Regions from separate parts of the Pseudarthrobacter sp. L19 genome, predicted to be linked through region 1. Evidence: riboswitches for the same ligand, from Rfam matches in the RefSeq annotation. Region 1 holds a riboswitch; each other region holds the start of a gene.
The links. A riboswitch is a leader RNA that binds a small molecule or an ion and turns the genes downstream of it on or off. The one in region 1 is predicted to bind S-adenosylmethionine.

Region 1 (9,298 bases):
CACCGGCGCCCGCGCGCTGCCGATCTACCAGACGACGTCGTTCGTCTTCCCGAGCGCCGAGAGCGCCGCGAACCGGTTCGCCCTGGCCGAGCTCGCCCCCATCTACACCCGGATCGGCAACCCCACCCAGGACGCCGTCGAACAGCGCATCGCCAGCCTGGAGGGCGGCCTCGGCGCGCTGCTGCTCAGTTCCGGGCAGGCGGCGGAAACCTTCGCCATCCTCAACATCGCCGAGGCCGGGGACCACGTGGTGGCCAGCCCCAGCCTCTACGGCGGCACCTACAACCTGCTGGCCCACACGCTGAAGAAGTTCGGCATCTCCGTGACCTTCGTGGCGGACCCGGACAACCTGGACCAGTGGCGCGAGGCCGTGCAGCCGAACACCAAGCTGTTCTTCGGCGAGGTGGTCTCCAACCCGCGCCAGGACGTCCTGGACATCGAGGGCATCTCGGACGTGGCCCACCAGGCGGGGGTGCCACTGATCGTGGACAACACCCTGGCCACCCCGTACCTGATCCGCCCGCTGGAGTGGGGCGCGGACATCGTGGTGCACTCGGCCACCAAGTACCTCGGCGGCCACGGCTCGGCGATCGCCGGCGTGATCGTGGACTCCGGGAAGTTCGACTTCGGCGCGGACCCGGAGCGGTACCCCGGTTTCAACACCCCCGACCCCAGCTACAACGGCCTGGTCTACGCCCGGGACCTGGGCGCGGACGGCGCACTGGGGGCCAACCTCTCCTACATCCTCAAGGCACGGGTGCAGCTGCTGCGCGACCTCGGCTCCGCCGTCGCGCCCTTCAACGCCTTCCTGATCGCCCAGGGCATCGAGACGCTGAGCCTGCGGGTGGAGCGGCACGTCGCCAACGCCACCCGGGTGGCCGAATGGCTTGAGGGCCGGGACGACGCCGAATCGGTCGCCTACGCGGGACTGCCCTCGAGCCCCTGGTACGAGCGCGGCAGGAAGTACGGTCCGCGCGGCACGGGCGCCGTCGTCTCCTTCGTCATCGCCGGGGGAGTGGAGGCCGGCAAGCGCTTCGTCGACGCCCTGGAGCTGCACTCGCACGTGGCGAACATCGGCGACGTGCGCTCACTGGTGATCCACCCGGCGTCGACCACGCACAGCCAGCTCACCCCGGAGCAGCAGGCGGTGGCGGGCGTCCACCCGGGCCTGGTCCGGCTCTCGGTTGGCCTGGAGCACATCGACGACATCCTGGCGGACCTCGACGCCGGCTTCCGCGCCGCGAAGGCCGGCTAGTCCCGGGACCCCTGCCGGATTTCCCCACCTTTGCGGGCCCGACGGCGGCCGGCGCGGCGTGTCCGCGGCGACCCGCCGGCCGCGGCGCCCAAAGGTGGGGAAACGGCGCGGCCGGGCGGGCGGCTGTCACATGCAAGTCACAATCTTGGCCACGGCACCGCCCTCTTTCGTACACTCGGTGCAGGTCATGAGTGCCAGCGACAGCCCCGGCTTGCTGGCCGGCAACCCTCCTTTTGCGGCGGGGTGCCCCGGGTGAAGACCTGGCCTGCCGGTCAACTGACGGCAGGCAAGCGCGAAGTGAGGTCTTTTAACATGACGATTGCCGTCACCCGAACGGGTGTACCCGCCACCAGTCCCGCAGCAGGAAACACCGCCGTCCCCGACGGCACCGTGCAGTACGTGTCCGTCGGCGCTTTGGAACTCGAATCCGGGGCCGTCCTGCCGGAGGTGGTGCTGGCCTACGAGACCTGGGGCACCCTGAACGCGGACGCCTCCAACGCCGTCCTGATCGAACACGCCCTCACCGGGGACACCCACGTCACCCGCGGCGCCGGCGGGGAACCCGGCTGGTGGGAACAGCTCGCCGGCCCCGGCGCGCCCGTGGACACGGACCGGTACTTCGTGGTGTCCATCAACATCCTCGGCGGCTGCTACGGCTCCACCGGCCCGTCCACGCCGGCACCCGACGGCCGGCCCTGGGGGTCCCGTTTCCCGCTCGTCACCCTGCGGGACAGCACCGCGGCCGAGGCCCGGATGGCCGACGCGCTGGGGATCAACCGCTGGCACGCCGTGCTCGGCGGCTCCCTCGGCGGCGCCCGGGCACTGGAGTGGGCCGTCAGCTACCCGGAACGCGTGGGCCGCTGCGCCGTGATCGCCGTCGGCGCCTACAGCACCGCCGAGCAGATCGCCTTCGCCCAGGCCCAGACCCTCGCGATCCGGCAGGACCCGCGCTTCAATGGCGGCGACTACTACGGCGGGCCCGAGCCGCACGAGGGCCTGGCGCTGGCCCGGCGCATCGCGCACATCACCTACCGCTCCGCTGCCGAACTGGAGGGCCGCTTCGGCCGGACCGGGCAGGACGGCGAGACCCCGCTCGCACCCGGCCCGCTGTCCGGCCGCGGCCGCTACCAGGTGGAGAGCTACCTGGACCACCAGGGCAACAAACTGGTGCAGCGCTTCGACGCCAACAGCTACATCGCCATCACCGAGGCGCTGATGAGCCACGACGTCGCCCGTGGCCGCGGAAGCCTGCAGCAGGCGCTCGCCGGGGCCACCGCCGAGTTCTTCATCGCCGCCGTGGACTCGGACCGACTGTACTTTCCCGAACAGTCCCGGGAGCTCGCGGCGGCCCTGCCGGGGAGGTGCCCGTGCACGTCATTTCCGCCCCGATCGGCCATGACGGGTTCCTGACCGAGATCGGCCAGCTGGGCGGCGTCCTCCGGGAGGCGTTCTTCGCCTGAGCCTTACGGCTTCTTCGCAGGCTCTTGCCGGGGACTGATGTGCAATTTTGCAGATAGGCTCTGCGCGATTGGTCGTTGAGGCTCCGGCGGTGACACTCCATACTCGTGGAGAATGACCGCGTGTGGTCCAACTCACACGGAGTCAGCCCAGTAAGCCGCAGGGTGTCGATGGCGACACCGAAGGAGTTCTTATGAGCACGGAAAACGCCGCCGCGAGGCGCGCAGAGGAAACCGACGTCAAGGCGTCCGGCCTCAAGAAAGTCGTCGCCGCCTCCATGGCCGGCACGGTGGTGGAGTGGTACGAATTCTTCCTCTACGCCTCCGCCGCCACCCTGGTCTTCGGCAAGGCCTTCTTCCCCAATTCCCAGACCGAGTTGGACGGCATCCTGGCCGCCTTCCTGACCTACGCCGTCGGTTTCGTCGCCCGCCCCATCGGCGGCATCGTCTTCGGCCACTTCGGTGACAAGTTCGGCCGCAAGCAGCTGCTCCAGCTGAGCATCATCCTGGTGGGTGTCTCCACCTTCCTGATGGGCTGCCTGCCCACCTTCGCCCAGATCGGTTACTGGGCCCCGGCCCTCCTGGTCTTCCTGCGCTTCGCCCAGGGCTTCGCCGTCGGCGGTGAGTGGGGCGGCGCCGTCCTGCTGGTGGCCGAGCACAGCCCCAGCAAGTCCCGTGGCTTCTGGGCCAGCTGGCCGCAGTCCGCCGTGCCGCTGGGTAACCTCTTCGCCACCGCGGTGCTGTTCGTCCTCTCCTCCACCCTGTCCTCCGCCGACTTCCTCGGCTGGGGCTGGCGCGTGGCGTTCTGGCTCTCCGCCGTGATCGTCCTGATCGGCTACTACATCCGCACCAAGGTCAACGACGCCCCGATCTTCCTTGAGGCCCGCAAGGAGGTCGAAGCCGGCCACAAGGGCTACGGCGTCGCCGAGGTCTTCCGCCGCTACCCCCGCGGCGTCTTCACCGCCATGGGCCTGCGCTTCGCGGAAAACATCCTCTACTACCTCGTGGTGACCTTCTCCATCACCTACCTGAAGACCGTGGTCCACGCGGACACCACCCGCATCCTGCTCCTGCTGCTGGTGGCGCACGCGATCCACTTCTCCGTGGTTCCGATGGTGGGCCGGCTCTCCGACCGCCTGGGCCGCCGCCCGGTCTACATGGCCGGCGCAGTCCTCGGTGCCACCTGGGGCTTCTTCGCCTTCCCGATGATGGATACCGGCAACGACTTCATCATCCTGGCCTCTGTCATCATCGGCCTGCTGTTCCACGCCCTGATGTACGCCGGCCAGCCGGCCATCATGGCCGAGATGTTCCCGACCCGGATGCGTTACTCCGGCGTCTCCCTCGGTTACCAGGTCACCTCGATCGTGGCCGGCTCGCTCGCCCCGATCATCGCCGTCGCGCTGCTGGGTGAGTACAAGTCCTCCGTCCCGGTCGCCATCTATCTGGCGATCGCCTGCGCGATCACCGCCGTCGCGGTGCTCTTCCTGAAGGAAACCCGCGGCATCTCCCTGCACGACGTCGACGCCGCCGACGCCCAGGGCACCGCAGACCTCCTTGCCGCAGGCAAGAAGTAACAGGCATCAAGTAACAGGCAAACTCTAAAACGCTTCACGGCAGCCCCCGTCACCGCACCGCGGGAGACGGGGGCTGCTCTTGTGGGGGCCTTGACAATATTACTGAGTGCGCTCAATATTGAGAGTGCTCGGTAAGCATTATCCGGGCCTTCACGACACCAAGGGATCAGCCATGAAAGCGTTTGCCGTCACCAAGTACAAGGGCCCGGTGCAGGAAATCGAGGCGCCCGAACCCGCCGTCGGCCCCAGGGACGTCCTCATCCGGATGCAGGCCGCCGGCGTCAACGCGCTGGACGAGAAGATCCGTGCCGGTGAGTTCAAGCAGATCCTGCCGTACCGGCTGCCCCTGATCCTGGGCAACGACGTCGCGGGCACGGTGGTCCGGGTGGGCGCGGAGGTGCGCCGCTTCGCGACCGGCGACCTCGTCTACGGACGGCCCGACGCCCGCCGCATCGGCACCTTCGCCGAAGTGGTCGCCGTCGCCGAGGCGGACCTGGCGCCGTCCCCCGCCACGGTCAGCATCGAGGAGGCCGGATCGCTGCCGCTGGTGGCCCTCACCGCATGGCAGGCGCTGGTCGAGAGGGGTGGCGTCCAGCCGGGCCAGAAGGTCCTCATCCACGCCGGCGCCGGGGGAGTCGGGGCCATCGCTATCCAACTGGCGAAACACCTCGGCGCGACCGTGGCCACCACCGCGAGCGGCGGGAACGCGGACTTCGTGCGCGAACTGGGCGCCGACATCGTCATCGACTACAAGACCGAGGACTTCGAGGACACGCTCAGCGGCTTCGACCTGGTGCTGGACAGCCTCGGCGGGGCGAACCTGGAAAAGTCGCTGCGGATCCTCGCCCCGGGCGGCAAGGCCATCGGCATCGCCGGGCCGCCGGATCCCCGGTTCGCCCGCGAGGCCGGACTGAATCCGGTGCTGCGCCTCGTGATCGCCGCGCTGAGCCGAAAGGTCCGTGCCCAGGCCAGGAAACTCGGCGTCAGCTACGAATTCCTCTTCATGCACGCCGACGGCGCCCAGCTGGGCCGGATCACCGAACTGGTGGAACGCGGCGTCATCCGCCCCGTCGTGGGGCGCGTCTTCCCCTTTGACCGGACGGTCGAGGCGGTGGCCAGCGTGGAGCAGGGCGGCATCCGCGGCAAGACCGTCATCAGCAACCCCTGATGCCGGGCGGCCGCCCCGGGAAGCTCCCGGCGGCCGCCCGGCCGGGGAGTAGCCGTGGCGTGCCGGGGAGCGGGGCGCCCCGCATCGTCGTCAGTGAATATACTCAGAGCTGAGCGCAGTCAGACCATATTCCCGAAGGACGCACCATGCCCACTGCAGCCCCGCGGCCCGGCCGTCGCGAGCGCAACAAGCAGGACAAACTCGACCGCATCACCGCCGCCGCCCGCGAACTCTTCACCGAATTCGGCGTCGACGACGTGACCACCCAGCAGATCGCCGACAAGGCCGACATCGGGACCGGGACTTTGTTCCTCTACGCCAGGACCAAGGCCGAGCTGCTTCTGCTCGTGCAAAATTCCGCCTACGCCGACGCGCTGGTGCGCGGGACGGCCGCGGCCGAGCGGGCCGCCGGAACGCTCGACGCCGTGATGGCGATCCTGCGTCCGGTGGTGGAGTGCAACCGGGTCCAGGTCGACAACGGCCGGACCTACCTGCGCGAAGTCGTCTTCGGCGACCCGGGGAACCCCACCACCGCGATGCCCTGGGCTACACGATCGAGACCGAGAAGGCCGTGGCCGGGGTCCTGCAGCGGCGCGAGGGGCTCGGCCCGGACGCGGCGGCCACCCTGGCCCACGTCGTCTCCGCGGTCATCTTCGTCACCCTGGCCGTGACGGCCAACGCCGCCAAGGGCGTCGAGGAGCTCCTCGCCGAGATCACCGCCCAGCTCCGCGTCATCCTCCCCGCCTAAGAGCACCGGTCCGGTTCACCCCGTCAGGACGTCCTGGCGCTCAGCGATCTCGGCCCGGAGCGCGGCCAGCACGGCCTGCACCGGCGCCGAGCGGAGCGACTCGGCCCGCGCCGCGGCCCAGATGGGGAGCTGGCGCTGGAAGTCGGCCGGCAGGACCGGCACGAACCCCTCCTTGCCCACCACCAGGAAGTTCGGCAGCAGCCCGATCCCGGCCGCCCGCCGGACCGCCTCCACCTGGGCGAAGATGCTGGTGGCCTGGAAGCTCGACCGTGGCATCGGCAGCTGCGTTGAGCGGTGGCCCAGCTCCGCCACCTGCAGGGCGGACTCCACGTAGGAGACGAAGCCGTGCCGGCGCACGTCGTCGAGCGTCTCTGGCGTCCCGTGCTCGCGGACATACTGCGGGCTGGCGTAGAGCCGCAGGAAGTAGTTGGCCAGGAAGATGGTCTGGGCGCTGCTGACCTCCAGGTTGCCCACCACCACCTCCAGGTCCACGCCCGAGCGGTTCTGGCTGACCTTGCGGGTAGCGCTGAGCACCTCCACGTTCAGCTGCGGGTGCTCGCGTTGCAGACGGACCAGCGCCGGCGTGACGAACTCGGCGCCGAAACCGTCGGGGGTGCTGATCCGCACCAGCCCGGCCAGCACATCGTCCCGCCGGGCGATCCGGCCGCTCAGCGCACCCAGGGTGCCCTCGATCGCCTCCGCCGCCGCCACCGCCTGGCTGCCCAGTTCGGTCAGTTCCCAGCCCTGCGGGGTGCGCTCCAGGGTCCGGCCGCCCAGCTGCTTGTCCAGCGCCAGGATCCGGCGCGAGATGGTGGTGTGCGTGGTGCCCAGGGCCTCCGCGACGGCGTTGAAGCGGCCCAGCCGCGCCACGGTCAGCAGGATCAGCAGGTCATCGGGGCTGGGCAGGCGGTTCACGGTCCGGGCCTCTCGGTGCTTGCGGCGGCCATGTGCATGGCTGCACATGGCATCTTCACTTTTTGTCTTGATTGCACTGTAGCAGGGTGTGATGGTGGACACAGTGTCCCGCCGAAGCGCGGGGAGTTCCGCACGGAACGATCAGCCACACCAAGCAAAGGAGCTTTAGCCATGGCAGTTGTCGCCTGGATCGGACTGGGAAACATGGGCGGATTCATGTCCGTCAACCTCGCCAAGGCCGGACACGAGGTCCGCGGTTTCGACCTTAACCCGGACGCCGTCGCGGCCGCCGAGGCCGGGGAGTGACCCCTGCCGGCAGCATCGCCGAAGCCGTCAAGGGCGCCGACGTCGTCTTCACCATGCTGCCCAAGGGCGAGCACGCCCGCGCCGTCTACCTCGGCGAGGACGGCGTCCTGGCCCACGCGGACACCACAACCCTGCTGGTGGATTCCTCCACGATCGACATCGCCTCCGCCCAGGCCCTGCACGACGCCGCGGCCGAAGCCGGCTTCCGCTTCGTCGACGCCCCGGTTTCCGGCGGCATCAGCGGCGCCAAGGCCGCCACCCTGACCTTCATGATCGGCGGCAAGCCCGACGCCGTCGCCGACGCCACCGGGTTCATCCGCCCGATGGCCGCGAACATCATCCCCACCGGCGGAGCCACCACCGGCCAGGCCGCCAAGATCTGCAACAACCTGATGCTCTTCATCAACCTCGCCTCCACCGCCGAGGGCGCCGTCCTGGCCGACCGGCTGGGCCTGGACAAGCAGGTCTTCTGGGACATCGCCTCCGTCTCCTCCGGCGACAGCTGGGCGCTGCGCACCTGGTACCCGGTGGCCGGCGTCGTGCCCACCGCCGCCTCCAACAACGACTTCGCCCCCACTTTCACCGCGGAACTGGCCAACAAGGACATCGGCCTGGCCATCAGCGCTGCCCAGGACACCGGCACCCCGCTGGAGATCGGCCAGCACGTCCAGCAGCTCTTCCAGCGGCTGATCGACGGCGGCCAGTCCGGCACCGACTGCTCCGCGATCGTCAAGCTGGTCGACGGCTCCTTCGAGTCCGCCAAATAGCGCCGGACCCCCGAGAAAGAGAATCCCCATGGAACGCATTCCCCACGTCATCAACGGTGAACTGGTCTCCGACGCCGAGCGCTACGGCCCCGTCTTCAACCCGGCCACCGGCGAGCAGGAGAAGGAAGTCGCCCTCGCCTCCGCCGCCCGGGTCGAGGAAGCCATCGCCGCCGCCCGCGCCGCCCTGCCCGGATGGCGCGCCACCAGCCTGGCCCGCCGCACCGCCATCTTCTTCCGGGTCCGCGAGCTGCTGATGCAGCGCCGGCCGGAGCTGGCCGCGCTGCTGACCAGCGAGCACGGCAAGGTCCTCTCCGACGCCGAGGGCGAGATCACCCGCGGCCTCGAGAACATCGAGTTCGCCACCGGGCTCTCCCACGCCCTCAAGGGCGAACGCTCCGAGCAGGTCTCCGGCGGCGTCGACGTCCACTCCGTCCGCCAGCCCGTCGGCGTCGTCGCCTGCATCACCCCGTTCAACTTCCCCGCCATGGTGCCGCTGTGGATGATCGGCAGCGCCCTGGCCTGCGGGAACACCGTGCTGCTCAAGCCCAGCGAGAAGGACCCGTCCTCCGCCGTCTTCATCGCCCAGGTCTTCGCCGAGGCGGGACTGCCCGCCGGCGTCCTGAACGTGGTCCACGGCGACAAGGAGGCCGTGGACGTGCTGCTGGAACACCCGCACGTGAAGGCCGTCAGCTTCGTCGGGTCGACGCCGATCGCCCAGTCCATCTACAAGCGCGCCGCCGACCACGGCAAGCGCGTCCAGGCCCTTGGCGGCGCCAAGAACCACATGGTGGTCCTTCCCGACGCTGACCTGGACATGGCCGCCGACGCCGCGGTCTCCGCCGCCTACGGCTCCGCCGGTGAGCGCTGCATGGCCGTCAGCGTGCTGGTGGCCGTCGGCAACATCGCCGACGACCTGGTCGGCGCGATCAAGACCCGGATGGCCACCCTGAAGATCGGCCCCGGCACCGACCCGGCCTCCCAGATGGGGCCGCTGATCACCGCCGAGCACCGCGACAAGGTGGCATCCTACGTGGCGGGCGCCGCGGACGAGGGCGCCTCCGTGGTGGTGGACGGCCGCGAGCAGGAGTTCGACTCCAACGGCTTC
Region 2 (9,298 bases), 1.2 Mb from region 1:
CATCCACCCAGGAGGAAATTCATGTCGCCAGTCCGGTTCTTCGCCCGTCCCATGCTCGCCTCCAGTTTCGTGCTCGCAGGCATGGATAAGTTGCGGAACGCGGACGATACGGCCACCCAGCTGTCCCCCCTGCTGAGCCGCGCGGCCGACGCCCTCCCCTTCCAGACCTCCGAGAAGACCCTGGCCCGCGTGATCGGGGGCGCCCAGGTGGGCGCCGGCGCCTGCTTCGCCCTCGGCAAGTTCGCCCGCCTGTCCGCGACCGTCCTGGGCGTCATCTCCGCCCTCAACGCGTACGTCGAGTGGCGCTCCGCCGACATCTCCTCCAAGGAAGGACGCGAGAACCGGCGCAAGCAGCTGCTCAAGAACATCACCCTGACCGGCGGCGTGCTCCTGGCCTCGGTCGACACCAATGGCAAGCCGAGCCTGGCCTGGCGCGCCGAGCACCTCGCCGCCGACGCCCGCCGCTCCACCGCCCACCTGGCCGCCGACGCCCGCCACTCGACCGCCCACCTGGCTGCCGACGCGCGCAAGAGCACCGGCAAGAAGCTGAAGAAGGCCGACAAGGCGGTCCGCAAGGCCGTGGACAACGCCGTCGGAGCCTAGAGCGTCAATGACTGGTACTGCCCCCGCCGCAGCTGAATCCGTGCCCGCCGGCGGCGGCCCGCACTGGCCCGCGCCCTTCGCCGGCCACCCCATCGATGCCACCGTCACGGTCCCGGGCTCCAAGTCCCTCACCAACCGCTACCTGGTGCTCGCCGCCCTTGCCGACGGACCGTCCCGGCTGCGGGCGCCGCTGCATTCGCGTGACTCGGCCCTGATGATCGCGGCCCTGCGCCGGCTCGGGGCCACCATCACGGAGGTTCCCGGCGACGGCGCGTTCGGCCCCGATCTCGACGTGCTGCCGGCGCCCGCCGGGGCGGGCACGGGTCCGGCCGACATCGACTGCGGCCTGGCCGGCACCGTGATGCGGTTCGTGCCGCCGCTGGCCGCGCTCCGGCAGGGCCGGACGGTGTTCGACGGCGACCCGCACGCCCGGCTGCGGCCGATGGGCACCATCATCGAGGCCCTCACCGGCCTCGGCGTCGACGTCGCCGCGCCCGACGGCGGCCCCGCGACGGCCCTCCCCTTCGCCGTCGAGGGCACCGTCGAAGTCCGGGGCGGCCACCTGGTGATCGATGCCAGCGCGTCCTCCCAGTTCGTCTCAGCCCTGCTGTTGGCCGGCCCCCGCTTCACCGAGGGCCTGCACCTGGAACACCGCAGCGCCGCCAACCCCGGCCAGCCCGTCCCCAGCCTGGACCACATCGCGATGACCGTCACCACCCTCCGGGAGCTCGGCGTCACCGTCGATGACTCCCGCCCCAATCACTGGATCGTCTCCCCCGGCCCCATCCGAGCCTTCGACCGTCGAATCGAGCAGGACCTCTCCAACGCCGGACCGTTCCTCGCCGCGGCCCTCGCCACCCGCGGAACCGTCCGCATCCCCGACTGGCCCGTGGGCACCACGCAGGTCGGCGACCTCTGGCGCGGCATCCTTACCGCGATGGGCGCGACCGTCAGCCTCGAGGGCGGCACCCTGACCGTCACCGGCGGCCGGTCCATCAGCGGCGGCACCTTCGCCGACACTAGCGAGCTCGCCCCCACGGTCGCCGCGCTCTGCGCCCTGGCCGACGGCCCCTCCACCCTGACCGGCATCGCCCACCTGCGCGGCCACGAAACGGACCGGCTCGCCGCGCTCGTCACCGAGATCAACCGGCTGGGCGGCGACGCGGAGGAAACCGCCGACGGCCTCGTCATCCGGCCCGCGCCGCTTCACGGCGGGGTGGTCCGCAGTTACGCCGACCATCGGATGGCCACCGCCGGAGCCATCCTGGGCCTCGCCGTCCCCGGCGTCGAGGTCGAGGACATCGCCACCACGGCCAAGACCATGCCGGACTTCCCGCAGCTTTGGGCCGACATGCTCACCCCGGCCGAGGGCACCAGTGCAGACGAGACCCGTGCAGACAAGGACGCCGCCGGTGGCCCGCAGCACTGACTCCTGGGACGAATCCGACGTCAGGATCCGCCCCAACAAGAAGGGCTCCCGGCCGCGCACCAAGGACCGGCCCAGCCACGACGACGCCGTCACCGGCCGGATCATCACGGTGGACCGCGGCCGCTACACCGCCGTCGTCGCCGAGGGCACCGATACCGAGCGCACCGTGATCGCCGCGCGTGCCCGCGAGCTGCGCCGCAACCCGGTGGTGGCCGGCGACTTCGTCTCCCTGGTCGGCAACGTCAGCGGCGAACCGGATACCCTCGCCCGGCTGGTGAAGATCCAGGACCGGCGTACCCTGCTGCGCCGCAGCGCCGACGACACCGATCCGATCGAGCGAGCGGTGGTGGCCAATGCCGACCAGCTGGTGGTCGTCGTGGCCGCCGCCAATCCGGAGCCCCGCACCGGCTTCATCGACCGCGCGCTGGTCGCCGCCTACGACGCCGGGATCGAGCCGCTGCTGCTGATCACCAAGGCCGACATCAAGGACCCGGCGGAGCTGCTGGCGAACTACCGCCACCTCGACCTGCCCGTCATCATCTCCAAGACCGCCGACGCCTCCGCCTCCGGCATCGATGCGCGTTCCGACGACGGCCTCTCCGCCCGGCTCGACGGCCCCGCCGTCGCCGAACTGCACGGCCACCTCGACGGCAGGGTCACCGTCATGCTCGGCCACTCCGGCGTCGGCAAGTCCACCATGGTCAACGCCCTCACGGGGGCGGAGCGGGCCACCGGCGGTGTCAACGCCGTCACGGGCCGCGGCCGCCACACCTCCTCCTCCGCTTTGGCGCTGAAGGTCACGGACGCCCCGGCCGGCAGCTGGATCATCGACACCCCCGGCATCCGGTCCTTCGGGCTGGCCCACGTGGACCCGGACCGCATCCTGCGTTCCTTCCCCGATCTGGCCCCCGGCACCGAAGACTGCGAGCGCGGCTGCAAGCACGACGCCACCGCCGTCAATTGCGGCGTGGACGCGTGGGTGCAGGCCGGCCACGCGGGGCCCTCGGGCCCGGCCCGGCTGGCCTCTCTGCGCCGCCTGCTGGGCACCGACCCGCGGCACGAAGCCCAGGAGACCAAGGAACTGGGCACCGTCTCCTGACCGCTCGTCGCCTCTCCGCTGCTCTGCCGATCCGGCCGTCGGGGACGTGGCCTCCCCGGCCGGGGCGCGTTTAGACGGTAGTTTGGAAGCATGAGCCAACCCGCGTCGAGCTACAACGATGACCTGCGCCTTGCCCACGTCCTGGCGGACTCGGTCGATTCCCAGACCATGAGCCGCTTCAAGGCCCTTGACCTCAAAATCGAGACGAAGCCGGACCTGACGCCGGTCACCGACGCCGACAAGGCCGCCGAGGAAGCCATCCGCGGCCAGCTTTCCCGCTCCCGCCCCCGCGATGCCGTGTTGGGCGAGGAATTCGGCAGCTCGGGCCACGGCTCCCGCCGCTGGATCATCGACCCGATCGACGGCACCAAGAACTTCGTGCGCGGCGTCCCGGTCTGGGCCACCCTGATCGCCTTGGTGGACGAGGGCGAGCCGGTGGTCGGCGTCGTCAGCGCCCCTGCCCTCGGCAAGCGCTGGTGGGCCGCCAAGGGCGCCGGTGCCTACACGGGCCGCTCGCTGGCCGCCGCCACCCGGCTGCGGGTCTCCAACGTCTTGGACCTCTCGGACGCCTCCCTCTCCTACTCCAGCCTCGGCGGCTGGAAGCAGCGCGGCAACCTCGACGAATTCCTGGGCCTGACCGAGGAAGTCTGGCGCACCCGCGCCTACGGCGACTTCTGGTCCTACTGCCTGGTGGCCGAGGGCGCCGTCGACATCGCCTGCGAACCGGAGCTGAACCTCTACGACATGGCCGCCCTGGTCCCGATCGTCACTGAGGCCGGCGGCCGGTTCACCTCCCTCGAGGGCGAGGACGGCCCGTTCGGCGGCAACGCCCTGGCCACGAACTCGATCCTGCACTCCGAGGTCCTCAAGCGGCTCAACCCCAACCTCGACGACCTGCTCTAGAGCAGGGCCTTTTCTGGGGGCCGGTTCCGCGTAACACAGCGCTTCACATTGCCGCGCCCCTTTCCGGGGCGCGGCACTTGTGTCCTAGGCTCGAAACAGGTCACGAGTGCCAGCGCTAAACCCCGGTTTGCTGGCCGGCAACCCTCTTTCGCGGCGGGGTGCCCCGGGTGACGACCTGGCCGGTCCGGAGCGGACCCGGCAAGCGCGGATCCCCTGCACGCGGGGTCCTTTTCGAGCGAGGTCCCATGTCGACTGCCATTTTTTCGTCCCCAGCATCCACCCCCACGGCCGTATCTGCCGCCCGCGCCCCGCTGGCCGCCGTGACCGGCGCCGAGATCCAGGCTCCGCTGATCCAGGGCGGCCACGTCCGCTACGCCAATCTGGACTACGGCGCCTCGACCCCCGCCCTGTCCGTGGTCTCCGCCTACCTCAACGAGATCCTGCCCTACTACGCCAGCGTCCACCGCGGTGCCGGCTACGCCTCCCAGCTGAGTACCTCGGTCTACGAGAACGCGCGGACCATCGTGCGGGACTTCGTCGGCGGCCGGCCCGACGACGCGGTCATCTTCACCCGGAACACCACCGATTCGCTGAACCTCCTGGCCGGGTGCCTGCCCACCGCCGGCGGCCGGCACCTGGGCGAGGTCCTGTACCTGGACATCGAACACCACGCGAACCTGCTGCCGTGGCAGGGCGTTCCGCACCGCAGCGTCGTCGCCGCGCCCACCCTGGCCGGGACGCTGGCGCGGCTCCGGGCGGAGCTGGCCGCAGGCGGCATCAGCCTGCTCGCGGTCACGGGCGCGTCGAATGTCACCGGCGAGATCCTGCCCGTCCGGGAGCTGGCGGCGCTGGCGCACGAGCACGGGGCCCGGATTGTCGTCGACGCCGCGCAGCTGGCCCCGCACCGCCGGATCGACGTCGCGGCCGACGGCATCGACTACGTCGCCTTCTCGGGGCACAAGCTCTACGCCCCGTTCGGCGCGGGTGTCCTGGTGGGGCGGCCGGACTGGCTCGACGCCGGAACGCCGCACCTGGCAGGCGGCGGCGCCGTCCGCGACGCCCGGCTGGACGCCGTCAGCTGGACCACCGGACCGGCACGGCACGAGGGGGATCACCCAACGTCCTCGGCGCGGCCGCCCTGGCCCGCGCCACGCAGGCGGTCGCCGCCCTGGACGAAGCATCCTGGCACGGCCATGAGGATGCCATCCGGTCCTTCCTTGCCGACGGCCTGCGGGAGATCGACGGCGTGAGCGTGCACCACATCTTCGAGGAGACCGACCGCGGGGACGGCCACGGGACCATCGGCGTGGTGAACTTCTCGGTCGCGGGGTACGACGCCGGCCTCGTCGCCGCGTACCTGTCCGCCGAGCACGGGATCGGCGTGCGGGACGGCCGGTTCTGCGCGCATCCGCTGCTCAAGCGGCTGGGCCTTCCCGCCGGGTCGCTGCGCGCCAGCTTCGGCCTCGGCTCCCGGCTCGAGGACGCCGAGCGGCTGCTGGCCGCGCTGCGGACGCTACGACGGGACGGCCTGGGCTGGGACTACGTGGTGGATGCCGGGCGCTGGGTACCGGCGAACGACACCCGCAGCTACCCGCACTGGGCGCCCAACACCCCCGGCACCGCCGGGGCAGCCCCCTGCACCCTCGACGGCCCCGAATAGCCGGTTTACGGTAGATTCGACGGGTATCTTCCCGAGCTGCCGAAGGAGAGTTCACGTGGCAGGCGGCGGCCCCAAACTGCATCAGACCCGGCGGAAGGAGCTCGGAGCGAGCTTCCAGGACGGCGGGGAACACTATGACCGGGTGCGGCCCGGCTATCCCGCCGACTCCGCCGACTGGCTGATCCCCGCCGGAGCCCGGGACGCGGCCGACGTCGGTGCGGGCACCGGAAAGTTCACCGCCCTCCTCGTGGACCGCGGCCTGGCCACGGCCGCCGTCGACCCATCGGCGGACATGCTGGACCAGCTCCGCGCAATCCTCCCGGGCGTTCCGGCCACGGTGGGGACCGCCGAACACACCGGGCTCCCGGCGTCGGCGTTCGACCTGGTGACGGTGGCGCAGGCCTGGCACTGGTGCGAGCCGCTGCAGGCCAGCACCGAGGCCGCCCGCATCCTGCGGCCGCACGGGGTGCTCGGGCTGATCTGGAACCAGCTGGACACCTCCGTACCGTGGGTGCACCGGCTGTCCCGGATCATGCACGCCGGGGACGTCCACAAACCCTCGTTCCGCCCACCGGTCGGGCCCGAGTTCACCGGGCTGGAGAGCCACCTGACCCGGTGGGAGGACCCGGTGACGCCGGAGGAGATCCTGGAGCTGGCCAAGTCCCGCAGCTACTTCCTGCGGGCCGGGGAGGCCACCCGGGCCAAGGTGCTGGCCAACCTCCAGTGGTACCTGTACGAGCACCTCGGTCACGGTCCCGGCGAGACGCTGGCCCTGCCCTACCTCACCCAAAGCTGGCGCGTGGTCAAGGTCTGAGCCTATGATTTCGGTATGCCTAACTTTTTGTTCAGGCATACGGAAATCATTGGACCCATCAGCCGCAGGAGCCTGCAATGTTGCACCTCGCCGGACAGGATCCCGCCGCCGGCGGCCGGAGCCCGGTCCGTGGCAGGAAGGGGCACCGCCGCGCCCTGCTGGGGCTGCTGGGACCGGCCTTCGTCGCCGCGATCGCCTACGTGGACCCCGGCAATGTGGCGGCCAACCTTACCGCCGGCGCCCAGTTCGGCTACCTGCTGGTCTGGGTGCTGGTGGTGGCCAACGTCGTCGCCGTCCTGGTGCAGTACCAGTCCGCCAAGCTCGGCATCGTCACGGGCCGCAGCCTGCCGGAATTGCTCGGGGAACGCCTGCGTCCCGGCTGGCGGCGCGCCTTCTGGGTCCAGGCCGAGATCGTCGCGGCCGCCACTGACCTGGCCGAGGTGGTGGGCGGCGCCGTCGCCCTCTACCTGCTCTTCGGCCTCCCCCTCCCCTGGGCGCCGTCGTCGTCGGCGGCATCTCCATGGCGCTGCTGGCCATGCAAAGCCGGAACCGGCAGCGGCCCTTCGAGCTGGTGATCATGGGCCTGCTGGGCATCATCACGGTGGGCTTCCTGGCCGGGCTGTTCATCAGCCCGCCGGACCCGTCCGGGGTCCTCTCCGGACTGGTCCCCGGGTTCCGCGGCCCGGACACCGTGCTGCTGGCCGCCAGCATGCTGGGCGCAACCGTCATGCCGCACGCCATTTACGTCCACTCCGCGCTCTCCCGGGACCGGCACCGCCCGGACCGCCACCGGCACGTTCCGCAGCACGCGCTGGACCGGCTGGTCCGCGCCACCCGCTGGGACGTCATCGCGGCGCTGGCCGTGGCCGGGATCGTCAACATCGGCATGCTGCTGCTGGCCGCGTCGACCCTCGGCGGGGTGGAGGGCACGGACAGCATCGAGGGCGCCCACGCCGCCATCAGCGCCAGCCTGGGACCGGTGGTGGGTGTGGTTTTCGCGGTCGGACTGCTCGCCTCCGGCCTGGCTTCGACCTCGGTGGGCTGCTACGCCGGCGGAACCATCATGGAGGGGCTCCTGAAGATCAGGATTTCGCTGATGGTGCGCCGGCTCGTGACCCTGGTGCCCGCCGTGGTGCTGCTGGCGGTGGGCTTCGACCCGACCTGGGCGCTGGTGCTCAGCCAGGTGGTGCTGAGCTTCGGCATCCCGTTCATGCTGGTCCCGCTGGTGGTGCTGACCAGCAGTACCCCGCTGATGGGCGGCTTCGTCGACCGGTTGCCGCTGCGGATCGCGTCCGTGGTCAGCGTGCTGCTGGTGGTGGCCCTGAACCTGGCGCTGCTGTGGTTCACGTTCACCGGTGCGGCCGGACGGTAGGCTAGGGGCTGTGAAAACCAGCCCGCCTTCTTCCTCGATCGAGGACTACGTCAAGGTCATCTACACCTTCACGGAGTGGCAGGACAAGCCGATCACCTCCACGCAGCTGGCCCAGCGCCTCGGCGTCGCGAACTCCTCGGTTTCGGAGATGGTCCGCAAGCTCAAGGAGCAGGGTCTGGTGGACCACAAGCCCTACGGCGCCGTCACCCTTACCGCGGACGGTGAGCGGCTGGCCCTGTCCATGGTCCGGCGGCACCGCCTGATCGAGACGTTCCTGGTGCAGGAGCTCGGCTACCGCTGGGACGAGGTCCACGACGAGGCGGAGACCCTGGAGCACGCGGTCTCGGACACTTTCATCGACCGGATGGCCGCCAAGCTCGGCCACCCGGTCCGCGATCCTCACGGCGATCCCATCCCCGCGGCCGACGGCTCGGTCCTGATGCCCCTGGCCGTCCGGATGAGCGAATTGGCCGACGGCCAGGGCGGCCGCATCACGCGGATCAGCGACGAGAACCCGGACCTGTTGCGCTATCTGGCGACCGAACGGATCGAGCTGGACGCCGCCGTCGCGGTGCTGGGCCGGAAGCCGTTCGGCGGGCCCCTGATGGTGCGGATCGCCGGACCGGACGGATCCCGGGAGCTCGATCTCGCCGACGGGGTCGCGGACGCCCTGTGGGTGCACCCGGAGTCAACCGACGAGGAAGAACCCGGCAGCTGACCTGCCGCTAGTCTCCGCTAGCCCCGGAGACTCCCCCGCCGTCTGGCGCAGTCCCGTCTGCTGCAGTCCCGGCGGACGCCTCCGCGGGCTGCGGCGGATTCCGGATTCCGACGGCGGAGGCCAAGGCGCCGGCGACGAAGAGCGCGGCGGTGACCAGCGACGTCGCGTGCAACCCCGCGGTGGTGATCACCGGCCCGGTGATCAGCCCGGCGAAGGCGATGGTCACCAGCCCGGCGATGCGGGCGACGGCGTTGTTCACGGCCGAGCCGATCCCGGCCTCCTCCGGCGGGACCGCGCCGAGGATGGCCGAGGTCAGCGGCGCCACCGTCACGGCGAGGCCGATCCCGAAGACCACGACGCCGGGCAGGACCTGCCACGCATAGTCCAGGGGCAGGCCGATGCCGAGCATGAGCAGGAAGCCGGCCGCGCAGAGCAGCGGCCCGGCGGTCATGAACCAGCGGGGGCCAAAACGTCCGGAGAGCGCCCCCATCCGGGACGAGAGCAGCAGCAGGATCAGCGTGGAGGGCAGCAGCGCCAAACCGGCGGCGGTGGCGCCGAGCCCGGCCACCTGCTGGAGGTAGAGGCCCAGGACGAAGAAGCCCAGGTTCAGTGCCCCGTAGATGACCAGGGTGGCGGCGTTACCCCAGCCGAAGTTCCGCACCGTGTAGAGCCGCAGCGGCATCATTGGCGCGCGGGTCCG
Region 3 (9,298 bases), 1.4 Mb from region 1:
CAGGCGCCGCCCGCCGACGGCGAGAACCGCTCCTTCGTGCTCAGTGAACGGGGTGACACGGTCACCGAGAACGCCATCATGGCCGCCGCCCACCGCCGCGGCACCACGGTCATCCGCAACGCCAGCCCCAACTACATGGTCCAGGACCTCTGCTTCTACCTGCAGCGCCTGGGTGTGGAGATCGACGGCGTCGGGACCACCACGTTGAAGATCGTCGGCCGGCCCGCGGTGGACATGGAGATCGAATACTTCCCTCCGAGGACCCGATCGAGGCGATGAGCCTGATCACGGCCGGCATCGTGACCAACTCCGAGGTCACCATCCGCCGCGTGCCGATCGAGTTCATGGAGATCGAGCTGGCCACGCTGGAGCAGATGGGCCAGCGGCTGGAGGTCTCCGCAGAATACGTGGCGCGCAACGGCCGGACCCGGCTGGTGGATGTCACCACCCGGCCTTCCGAGCTGAAGGCACCGGAGGACAAGATCCACCCCATGCCGTTCCCGGGCCTGAACATCGACAACCTGCCGTTCTTCGCCGTGATCGCCGCCAACGCGCAGGGCCAGACCATGATCCACGACTGGGTCTACGAGAACCGCGCCATCTACCTCACCGAGCTGAACCGGCTCGGCGCACAGGTGCAGTTGCTGGACCCGCACCGGATCTACGTCAACGGCCCCACCAAATGGCGCGCCGCCGAGGTAGGCTGCCCGCCGGCCCTCCGCCCGGCCGCCTGCCTGCTGCTGGCCATGCTGGCCGCCCGGGGCGTGTCCGAGCTGCGCAACATCTACGTGATCGAGCGCGGGTACGAGGATCTGGCCGAGCGGCTGAACACCATCGGCGCGAAGATCGAGTACTTCCAGGACTAACCGCCCCGGCGCACAATGGGTTATGCGCACCTTCGGTGTCGAAGAGGAACTGCTGATCGTGGACCCCGTCACCGGGGTTCCGCTGGCTCTCGCGGACGCTATGTTGCGCGGGCTCATCCGGGACCCGGACACGGGTGACGGCCATTCCGGCTTCAGTTTTGAGCTCAAGCTCGAACAGATAGAGACCCAGACGCTGCCCTGCCGGGAGCATGACGCCCTGCTGCGGCAGATTCGCCGGGCCCGCCGGACTGCCGACGACGCGGCCCGGGTCCACGACGCCAGGGTCGCGGCGCTGGCCACCTCGCCGCTGGCCGCCCCCACCCACACCACCCCCAAACTGCGCTACGCCACGATGCAGCGGCGGTTCGGCCTCACCGTTCAGGAACAGCTCACCTGCGGGCTGCACGTCCACGCCGCCATCGACTCGCCCGAGGAGGGGGTGGCGGTGCTGGACCGGATCCGGGACAAGCTGGCGGTGCTGATCGCCCTGAGCGCCAACTCGCCGTACTGGAACGGGACGGAAACCGGGTTCGAGAGCTACCGCACCCAGGCCTGGAATCGCTGGCCCGCTGCCGGTCCGGCGATGGTCTTCGGCAGCCACGCGGCCTACCGCAGGGTGGTGTCGCGGCTGCTGGAAAGCGGCGTGCTTTTCGACGAGGGGATGGTCTACTTCGACGCGCGGCTTGCCCGGAACCATCCCACCGTGGAGATCCGGGTGGCGGACGTGTGCCTGCGCGCGGAGGACGCGGCGCTGCTGGCGGTGCTGGTGCGGGCGCTGGTAGAGACCGCCTCGCGCGAGTGGTACGACGGCGTGGACCCGGCGCCGGTGCCGACGGTGCTCTTGCGGATGGCGGCCTGGCAGGCGAGCAACTGCGGGCTGTCCTCCGAGCTGCTGGACTTCGGGACCTTCCGGCCCCGCCCAGCGGCCGACGTGGTGAACGCCCTGGTGGACTACCTCGCCCCGGTTCTGGCGGACCAGGGCGAGCTGGGCCTGGCGCGCGCCGGGGTGGAGCGGATCCTGGCGGAGGGCACCGGGGCGGAGCTGCAGCGCCGCGCCGGTCTCGGCGCCGTCGTCGGCGAGGCCGTGCGGACCACGGTCGGCGGGGAGGTGCCCGAGGCCGGCACCGCAACCGGGCCGCTGCCCGCGCTGGCACCCGTCCGCCGGTTCTAGGCCGCACGTTCCACGCCGCTACTGCGGATTACCGGACCCGCGCCAGGGCCTGGCCCAGGTCCCGGATCAGGTCCTCCGGGTCCTCCAGTCCCACGGAGAGCCGCACCACGCCGTCGCTCAACCCGATAGCTGCCCGACCCTCCGGGCCCATGGCCCGGTGTGTGGTGGTGGCCGGGTGCGTGATCAGCGATTTCGAGTCGCCCAGGTTGTTGGAGATGTCGATGATCCGCAGCCCGTCCAGCAGCTCGAAGGCAGCATCCTTGGCGGACCGGCCGGCCGGGGGAGCCAGTTCGAAGGTCAGCACCGTCCCGCCGGACTTCATCTGTTTGGCGGCCAGCTCGTGCTGCGGGTGGGAGGCCAGGAGCGGGTACTTCACCCAGGTCACGGCCTGCTGCTCCTCGAGCCACTCTGCCAGCCGCAGCGCCGAGGCGGAGGCGTGGTTGACCCGCAGCGACATGGTTTCCAGGCCCTTGGTCAGCACCCAGGCGTTGAAGGCGGACAGCGCCGGTCCGGTGTGGCGCATCAGCTGCCGGACCGGGCCCTCGATGAACTCCTTGCTGCCCAGGATCGCGCCGCCCAGCACCCGGCCCTGGCCGTCGATGTGCTTCGTGCCGGAGTAGACCACCACGTCCGCGCCGAAGTCCGTGCAGCGCTGCAGCAGCGGGGTGGCGAAGACATTGTCGACCACCACGGTGGCGCCGGCGGCGTGCGCCAGCCCGCTCACGGCGGCGATGTCCACGATCTCCTGCATCGGGTTCGACGGCGACTCGAAGAACACGGCGGTGGTCGGCGTCGAGAGCGCTTCACGCCACTGCTCCAGGTCCGGGCCGTCGACGAAGACGGTCTCCACGCCCCAGCGCGGCAGGATCTCGTTGAGGATCACGAAGCAGGAGCCGAACAGGGAACGGGCGGCGACCACCCTGTCCCCGGCCCCGAGCAGCGCGCCGAGGGCGGTGAATACCGCGGACATGCCCGACGCCGTCGCGAAACACGCCTCGGTGCCCTCGAGCAGGCGGAGCCGCTCCTGGAAGGTGGCCACCGAGGGGTTGCCGTAGCGGGAGTAAACGAACCGCTCGTCCTCGCCGGTGAAGGCCCGCTCCGCGGCGGCGGCGGATTCGTAGACGAAGCCGGAGTTGAGGAAGATCGGCTCGGTGGTTTCCTGGAAGCCGGTCCGGTCCAGGCCGCCACGGACGGCCTGGGTGTCCGGGCTCCAGCCCGCGGCCTCGGGATTGAAACTCATGCCGTGCGGGTCCCGTCGGTCGGCAGGCCCACGTTCTTCCAGCCGTTGACGCGGCGGACGCCGGACCTATCCGGCTGGCCCTCGAACCCGTCCAGCACGTTGTAGACGGTGAATCCCGCCGCCGTCGCAGCCCCTGCCGCCGCGACGGAGCGGGCCCCGGACCGGCAGAGGAAGAGCAGCTCGGCGTCGGCCGGGACGTGCTGCCGGAGCTCGTCCAGGAAGTCCTCGTTCGGCACGCCGCCGGCCCGGGTCCACTCGATGAACACCGGCTCCGCGGCCGCGCCGCCGGTCACCGGGACGCCGATCTGCGCCCACTCGGCCCGGGTGCGGACGTCCACCAGCACCGCGCCGGACTGCACCCGTTCCCAGGCCTCTTGCGGGGTCAGGTCCCCGGCGTAGCTCATGCTCCTGCCCGTCCGTCGACGGCGGCCGGCAGCACCAGGGCCTGCGCCACGATCACCGAGGTGCCATTGAAGGTTGCGGCCGGGCTGCCGTGCAGCACGTACCCGTCGGCAAGGGCCGCCGAGATCCGCTCGCAGAAGCTGCGGTCGTCGGGGCCGGTCAACAGCCGGTAGGCCAGCCGCTCCGCGGGGGCGGCCGCCTGCGCGGGAGGGGTGGCCGGGGCGCCGGTTCCGGGGGTGGGGACTGGGGGCGGGGTCGCGTCGGACACGACAAACTCCTTACGTTCACGCTTGCAGCTCGAATGGTCGATTGCCGAGTAGTCACCTGAGGCACCCCGCCGCAAAAGGAGGGTTGCCGACCGGCCAGTCAGGGCTTGGCGCCGGTTCTCATTACTCTGCAAAAAACCTAGCACCCTTGGGCCCGCGCCCGCGCGGCGGCCCCGTCATGTTCGGTCACGGGAGGCCGCCGTCCGCAGCTGTCGGATCCCGTCGGCCGACCGAGTCGACCTACTCAACAGCGCTACTGGACCGTGGCGAACAGTTCGTTCAGTTCGGCGGTCAGCTGGCGGCGGACGTCGGCGGTGCCGATTTCCTTGCCGTCGATGTGGTTGACCGGCGCCAGCAGCCGGATGCTGGAGATCAGCCACACGGCGTCGGCGTCGTAGAGGTCCTCCGGCACCAGCGGGCCGTAGCCCAGCTCCCAGCCGGCGGCCTTCGCGGCGGCGAACAGGGCGCCCTGCGAGGTGCCGGGGAGGATGCCGCTGTCCAGCTGCGGGGTGATCAGGCGGCGCACCGTTCGGGTCCCGCCCTCGCCGTCGTCGGCCGTCTCCAGATGCGCCAGCAGCACGGTCGACGTCGGGCCCTCCAGCACCCGGCCGTCCGAGGACGTGAAGATGACGTCGTCGGCGCCCTGGTGGTGGGCGTAGCGCAGCGCGGCCATGTTGACCGCGTAGGAGAGGGTCTTCGCGCCGAGCAGCAGCCACGGCGCGCGCTCGCCCACCTCGCTGTCATAGCCGCGGTCCAGCAGGATCACGTCGATGCCGCTCTCGCGCTGCGCGCGGCCGGCCGCGGGCGGGGTGGAGGCCTGCACCCAGCAGGTCGGGACGGCGGAGCCCTCGACACCGCGGGTGGCGATCAGCTTCACCACCACCTCGTCGTCGCCGTCCTCGGGGGCGCCCGCACGGAACTCCCGGAGCGCCGTCGCGATGGCCTTCCGCCAGGCGTCCTCCGCCGGAATATCCAGCTCCAGCGTCCGCGCCGAACCGGCCAGCCGGGCCAGGTGCCGCGGCAGTTTGCGCGGCTGGCCGCCCACGGCCAGGAGGGATTCGAAGATGCCGTCGCCGCGGGTGGCACCCTGGTCCGTGGCCATCAGCTGCGGCTTGGAGGAGTCGGCGACTCGGCCGTCCTCGAACGCGGGATTGAGGAAGACCAGCACCGTGGCGTTGGCGGGAGCGGAGGCGGACGTAGTCATGGCTTCAGCTTAGTGCGGCGCGCCGGGATAAGATTTGCAAATTGCCCGTTCCGGAACTGTTCCGCGGGTCTGGAACTTGAGGGGTTCGCCTGTGCTCTGGCCTTTACCGTTCGTGGGGTCTCTCCCGTCCTGGGCGATCCTGATCCTCACGCTGATCGACCTCGCCATCCGCGTGCTGGCGCTGGGTATCATCCCCGGCAACCGCCGCCCCACAACCGCCATGGCGTGGCTCCTGGGCATCTTCGTCATCCCCTCGGTAGGCCTGGTGCTCTTCCTGCTGTTCGGCAACTTCCGGCTCTCCCGCCGCCGCCGTGCCCAGCAGGAGGCCGTCAACACCCGGATCCGCGCCGGCACCTCCGAACTGGCCGCCGTCGAAAGCCGCTACGACGGCCCCGAATGGGTGGCCTCCGCCGCGGAGCTGAACAAGACCCTGGGATCGCTGCCCATGGTGGACAACAACAGCGTCGAACTGCTGCCCGGCTACCCCGATTCGATCGCGGCCATGGCCGCCGCGGCCCGCGAAGCCAAGAGCTTCATCAACGCCGAGTTCTACATCCTCAGCTCCGACCATGTCACCGATGAGCTGCTGACGGCGCTGGAGGAGGCCGCCGAACGCGGCGTCGAGGTCCGGCTGCTGTTCGACCACTTGGGCACCCTCCGGATCCAGGGCTACAGCAAGCTGATCGCACGGCTCAAGGCCAGCAAGATCCGCTGGCGGCCGATGCTTCCGCTGCGGCCCGTCCACGGCCAGTGGCGCCGCCCGGACCTGCGCAACCACCGCAAGATCATGGTGATCGACGGCGAGGTGGCCTTCACCGGCTCGCAGAACCTGATTGAGCCCTCCTACAACAACCCGCGGCACCGCAAGGTGGGCCGCGAGTGGGTGGAGCTGATGGCCTGCATGCGCGGCCAGATCGTCACCACCCTGAACGTCATCTTCGCCACCGACTGGCTCAGCGAGACCGACGAGTCGCTCGAGCACCAACTCGGCCACCGGCCCGAGTCGGTGCCCGGCCACATCACCGCGCAGGTGGTTCCCAGCGGCCCCGGGTTCATCACGGAGAACAACCTCCGCCTCTTCAACACCCTGATCTACTCCGCGCAGCACAAGCTCTCCATCTGCAGCCCCTACTTCGTCCCGGACGATTCACTGCTGTACGCCGTGACGACGGCGGCCCAACGCGGCGTCGACGTCGAACTCTTCGTCTCCGAAAAGGGCGACCAGTTCCTGGTCCACCACGCCCAGCAGTCCTATTACCAGGCACTGCTCGAGGCGGGCGTGCGGATCTACCTCTACAAGGCCCCGTTCGTGCTGCACGCCAAGCACTTCACCGTGGACAACGAGGTGGCCGTGCTGGGCTCGAGCAACATGGACATGCGGTCCTTCTCGCTGAACCTCGAGGTCTCCGTGATGATGCTCGGCGAGGACATCGTCAGCCGGATCCGCGAGGTGGAGGAGACCTACCGGGGCATCTCCCGCGAGCTGAAGCTCGAGGAATGGATGCAGCGGCCCAAGCGGATCAAGTACATCGACAACGTCGCCCGCCTCACCGCAACCCTGCAGTAGCCGGGGCTTTCAGCGGGAGATCAGGTGGGGCTTTCAGTCGGGCGGGAAGACTGAGCCCAGGGCCGAGAGCACGCCGAAGGCCTTGGTGCGGATCTCCTCGTATTCCTCGGCGGGGTCCGAGTCGGCGGTGATGGCACCGCCGACGCCGAGGCTCAGGATGGTGCCCGCCGCGCCGCCGTCGTGCATCACCAGGGTGCGGATGGCGACGGCGAGGTCAGTGCCGCCGTCGAGCGAGAAATAGCCGACGGCGCCGGAGTAGACGCCGCGCGGGGCCGCCTCAAGGTGGTCCAGGATGGCCATGGTGCTGACCTTCGGGGCGCCGGTCATGGAGCCTGCCGGGAAGCACGCCGCCACCGCCTCGGCCCGGGATGCGCCGGGCCGGAGCCGGGCATCGATGGTGCTCACCATCTGGTGCACGGTGGCATAGCTTTCCACTGCGCAGAGCCGGCTGACAGAGACGGAGCCGGGGTCGGCGAAGTGGCTGAGGTCGTTGCGCAGCAGGTCCACGATCATGATGTTCTCGGCCCGGTCCTTGGGCGCGGTCGCCAGCTCATCCCGCAGCCCGCGGTCCGCCTCCGGGTCCGCAGACCGGCGTCGGGTGCCCTTGATCGGTTCTGCCCGCATGGCACCGTCGGCGGTAATCCGCAGGAATCTCTCCGGGGAGGTGCTGGCGACCGTGACGGTGTCCAGGCGCAGGAAGCTGGCGAACGGCGCGGGATTCCGGCGCCGCAGCGCCAGGTAGGTCTCCCAAGGGTCGACGCCGCCGGCCGGAACCTTGGCGGTGAGGGCGGTGGTGAGGCAGACCTCGTAGCTGTTGCCCTCGGCGATCTGGTGCCCCGCCTCGGCGATCTTGGCCTGGTAGCCGTCCGCGGTATCCCGGGCGGTGAACACCGGCGCTGCGGCGTCACCCCCGCAGTCCGCGCTTTCTAGCACGGGCGTGCTGTCACCGGTTGATGCCGTGCTCACCACCACGCTTGCCGCAGTGCTTATCGCGTCGCTGGCCGTGGCCAGCCACCCGGCGGCGTCGGGGTCCTCCAGAGCCAGCAGCCAGACGGCACTCTCCGCGTGATCGAGGACCACGGCCCGGCCGGCGAAAATCAGCGCGGCGTCCGGGGTGACGGCGGCCACGTCGCTGCCGCCGGTTTCCCGTTTGAGTTCGTAGCCGAGGTAGCCCAGCCAGCCCAGGGCGAAGCCGCACCCGTAGTCGTCGGGGGAGCGGAGCGGTCTGCTGTCCCACTCTGCGTCGAGCCACCGGAAGAAGCCGCCCTCGATGGTGGCAGCCGCGCCGCCAGTGCGGATCACGGTGCGGCCGGAGCGGTGCAGGGCCGATTGGCCGTGGCTGCCGCCGTCGTCGGCCAGGATGCTGAAGCGGCCCCGGCCCGCCGGGTCGCTGGTGAGGGAGGAATCGAGCCAGACGGCCCGCTCCGAGCCGCCGTAGAGAGCATCGAAGAGGAGTGCGGGGTCGGGGGCGGCGTCGATCCGCTCGGCATGGAGGGGCAGCGAGTGGCGGGCCTGCCGTTCCGGGTGCAGCAGCGTGGCCAGGGCGGGAAGGTGCAGCAGCGCCTGCAACACCTGGCCGGGGGCGGCGCCGTCGGCGTGGTTGAGGACCCTAACGTCGGCCCGGGCGCGGACATCGTCTCCGGCCAGCCAGGCCTCTTCCTGCTCTGCCCACTGCTCCCAGTAGGGGGCGTAGGTGTCGCCGTCGCGCTCCAGGGCGCGGTCCTTGCGGGCGCCGTCGGGGGCGTCGGCCCAGATCACGGCGTCGAGGTATGGCGCGGCCTCAGCGGCTGCCGCACCGACACCCTCGACCAGGACGACGTCGGCCGGGCGGGTGGTGCGTACCTCGCCGTCGTAGTGCCGCTCCCAGTCCCAGCTGGTCCAGTGCGCGGTGGCGCCGCGCCGGAGCGGTGCCAGGACGGTGGCGGCGTAGCGGTCGATCCCGGCGGCCAGGCCGTTCCAGCCGGGATAGATGTCCTCGAGGTGGAAGAGCGACACCGTGCGGTGCTCCCGCAGTCGGGCCGCGAGTTCAATGGCGAGGGTGGTTTTGCCTGCCCCGGAGCGTCCGTCGATGGCGATGATGACGGGTGCGGGGCTCATGAAATAGAGCGTACCCGCTGCTCCGTGTCGGCTTCGTCCGGCGCCGGGAGGGACCGGAGGCCGGCGGCGGAGCGGTCCAGCTCGGCCCGGACGTGGTCCAGGAGGCCGGGCAGGGAGGCCTGGATCAGGTCCCAGGTGATGTCAAAATCGGTGTGGCCGCCGTACCAGGGGTCCTCGATGCCCTGGTCCAGGGGATCCCCTGCCGGCGACAGCGGGATCGAAGCTGCGGAGCATGCGGATTTTCGCCAGGGACGCGGCGTCGGGGGCCGCCTGCCGCAGCCAGCCGTAGTGGTCCACGTCCATGGCAAGGATGAGATCCCGGGACTGGAACCAGTCGTTGTGCCATTCGCGCGCGATGTGGGCCGCCGAGGGAATCTGGTGGGCGGCGAGCTTACGGGCTGCCCGCGGATCGATGGGCCGTCCCACCTCGTAGGCGGTGATGCCGGCGGAGTCGACGTCGACGCCGGTCAGCTGCGCCGCGGCCA

Region 2: another riboswitch for S-adenosylmethionine. It lies ahead of ACRQ5B_RS11610 (aminotransferase class V-fold PLP-dependent enzyme); the one in region 1 lies ahead of metX (homoserine O-acetyltransferase MetX).
Region 3: another riboswitch for S-adenosylmethionine. It lies ahead of ACRQ5B_RS07240 (DUF1737 domain-containing protein); the one in region 1 lies ahead of metX (homoserine O-acetyltransferase MetX).

Annotation. Positions count from the first base shown of each region.
Region 1 is NZ_CP193935.1:170,848-180,145, reverse strand. Features, by position in the region: gene ACRQ5B_RS00890 (bifunctional o-acetylhomoserine/o-acetylserine sulfhydrylase) at 1-1,255, shown strand, start outside; SAM riboswitch class IV at 1,439-1,554, shown strand; partial or broken gene metX (homoserine O-acetyltransferase MetX) at 1,568-2,715, shown strand; gene ACRQ5B_RS00880 (MFS transporter) at 2,907-4,289, shown strand; gene ACRQ5B_RS00875 (NADP-dependent oxidoreductase) at 4,462-5,457, shown strand; gene ACRQ5B_RS00870 (TetR/AcrR family transcriptional regulator) at 5,604-6,128, shown strand; gene ACRQ5B_RS00865 (LysR family transcriptional regulator) at 6,221-7,120, opposite strand; partial or broken gene mmsB (3-hydroxyisobutyrate dehydrogenase) at 7,292-8,193, shown strand; gene ACRQ5B_RS00855 (CoA-acylating methylmalonate-semialdehyde dehydrogenase) at 8,222-9,298, shown strand, end outside.
Region 2 is NZ_CP193935.1:2,437,786-2,447,083, reverse strand. Features, by position in the region: gene ACRQ5B_RS11630 (DoxX family protein) at 22-603, shown strand; gene aroA (3-phosphoshikimate 1-carboxyvinyltransferase) at 611-2,032, shown strand; gene rsgA (ribosome small subunit-dependent GTPase A) at 2,016-3,131, shown strand; gene hisN (histidinol-phosphatase) at 3,222-4,034, shown strand; SAM riboswitch class IV at 4,133-4,245, shown strand; partial or broken gene ACRQ5B_RS11610 (aminotransferase class V-fold PLP-dependent enzyme) at 4,280-5,694, shown strand; gene ACRQ5B_RS11605 (class I SAM-dependent methyltransferase) at 5,750-6,508, shown strand; partial or broken gene ACRQ5B_RS11600 (Nramp family divalent metal transporter) at 6,586-7,880, shown strand; gene ACRQ5B_RS11595 (metal-dependent transcriptional regulator) at 7,891-8,598, shown strand; gene ACRQ5B_RS11590 (MFS transporter) at 8,606-9,298, opposite strand, start outside.
Region 3 is NZ_CP193935.1:1,545,622-1,554,919, forward strand. Features, by position in the region: partial or broken gene ACRQ5B_RS07220 (UDP-N-acetylglucosamine 1-carboxyvinyltransferase) at 1-866, shown strand, start outside; gene ACRQ5B_RS07225 (glutamate--cysteine ligase 2) at 889-2,037, shown strand; gene ACRQ5B_RS07230 (O-succinylhomoserine sulfhydrylase) at 2,066-3,277, opposite strand; gene ACRQ5B_RS07235 (rhodanese-like domain-containing protein) at 3,274-3,681, opposite strand; partial or broken gene ACRQ5B_RS07240 (DUF1737 domain-containing protein) at 3,699-3,857, opposite strand; SAM riboswitch class IV at 3,961-4,073, opposite strand; gene ACRQ5B_RS07245 (aminodeoxychorismate lyase) at 4,199-5,149, opposite strand; gene cls (cardiolipin synthase) at 5,241-6,716, shown strand; gene pabB (aminodeoxychorismate synthase component I) at 6,750-8,813, opposite strand; partial or broken gene ACRQ5B_RS07260 (low molecular weight protein-tyrosine-phosphatase) at 8,810-9,298, opposite strand, start outside.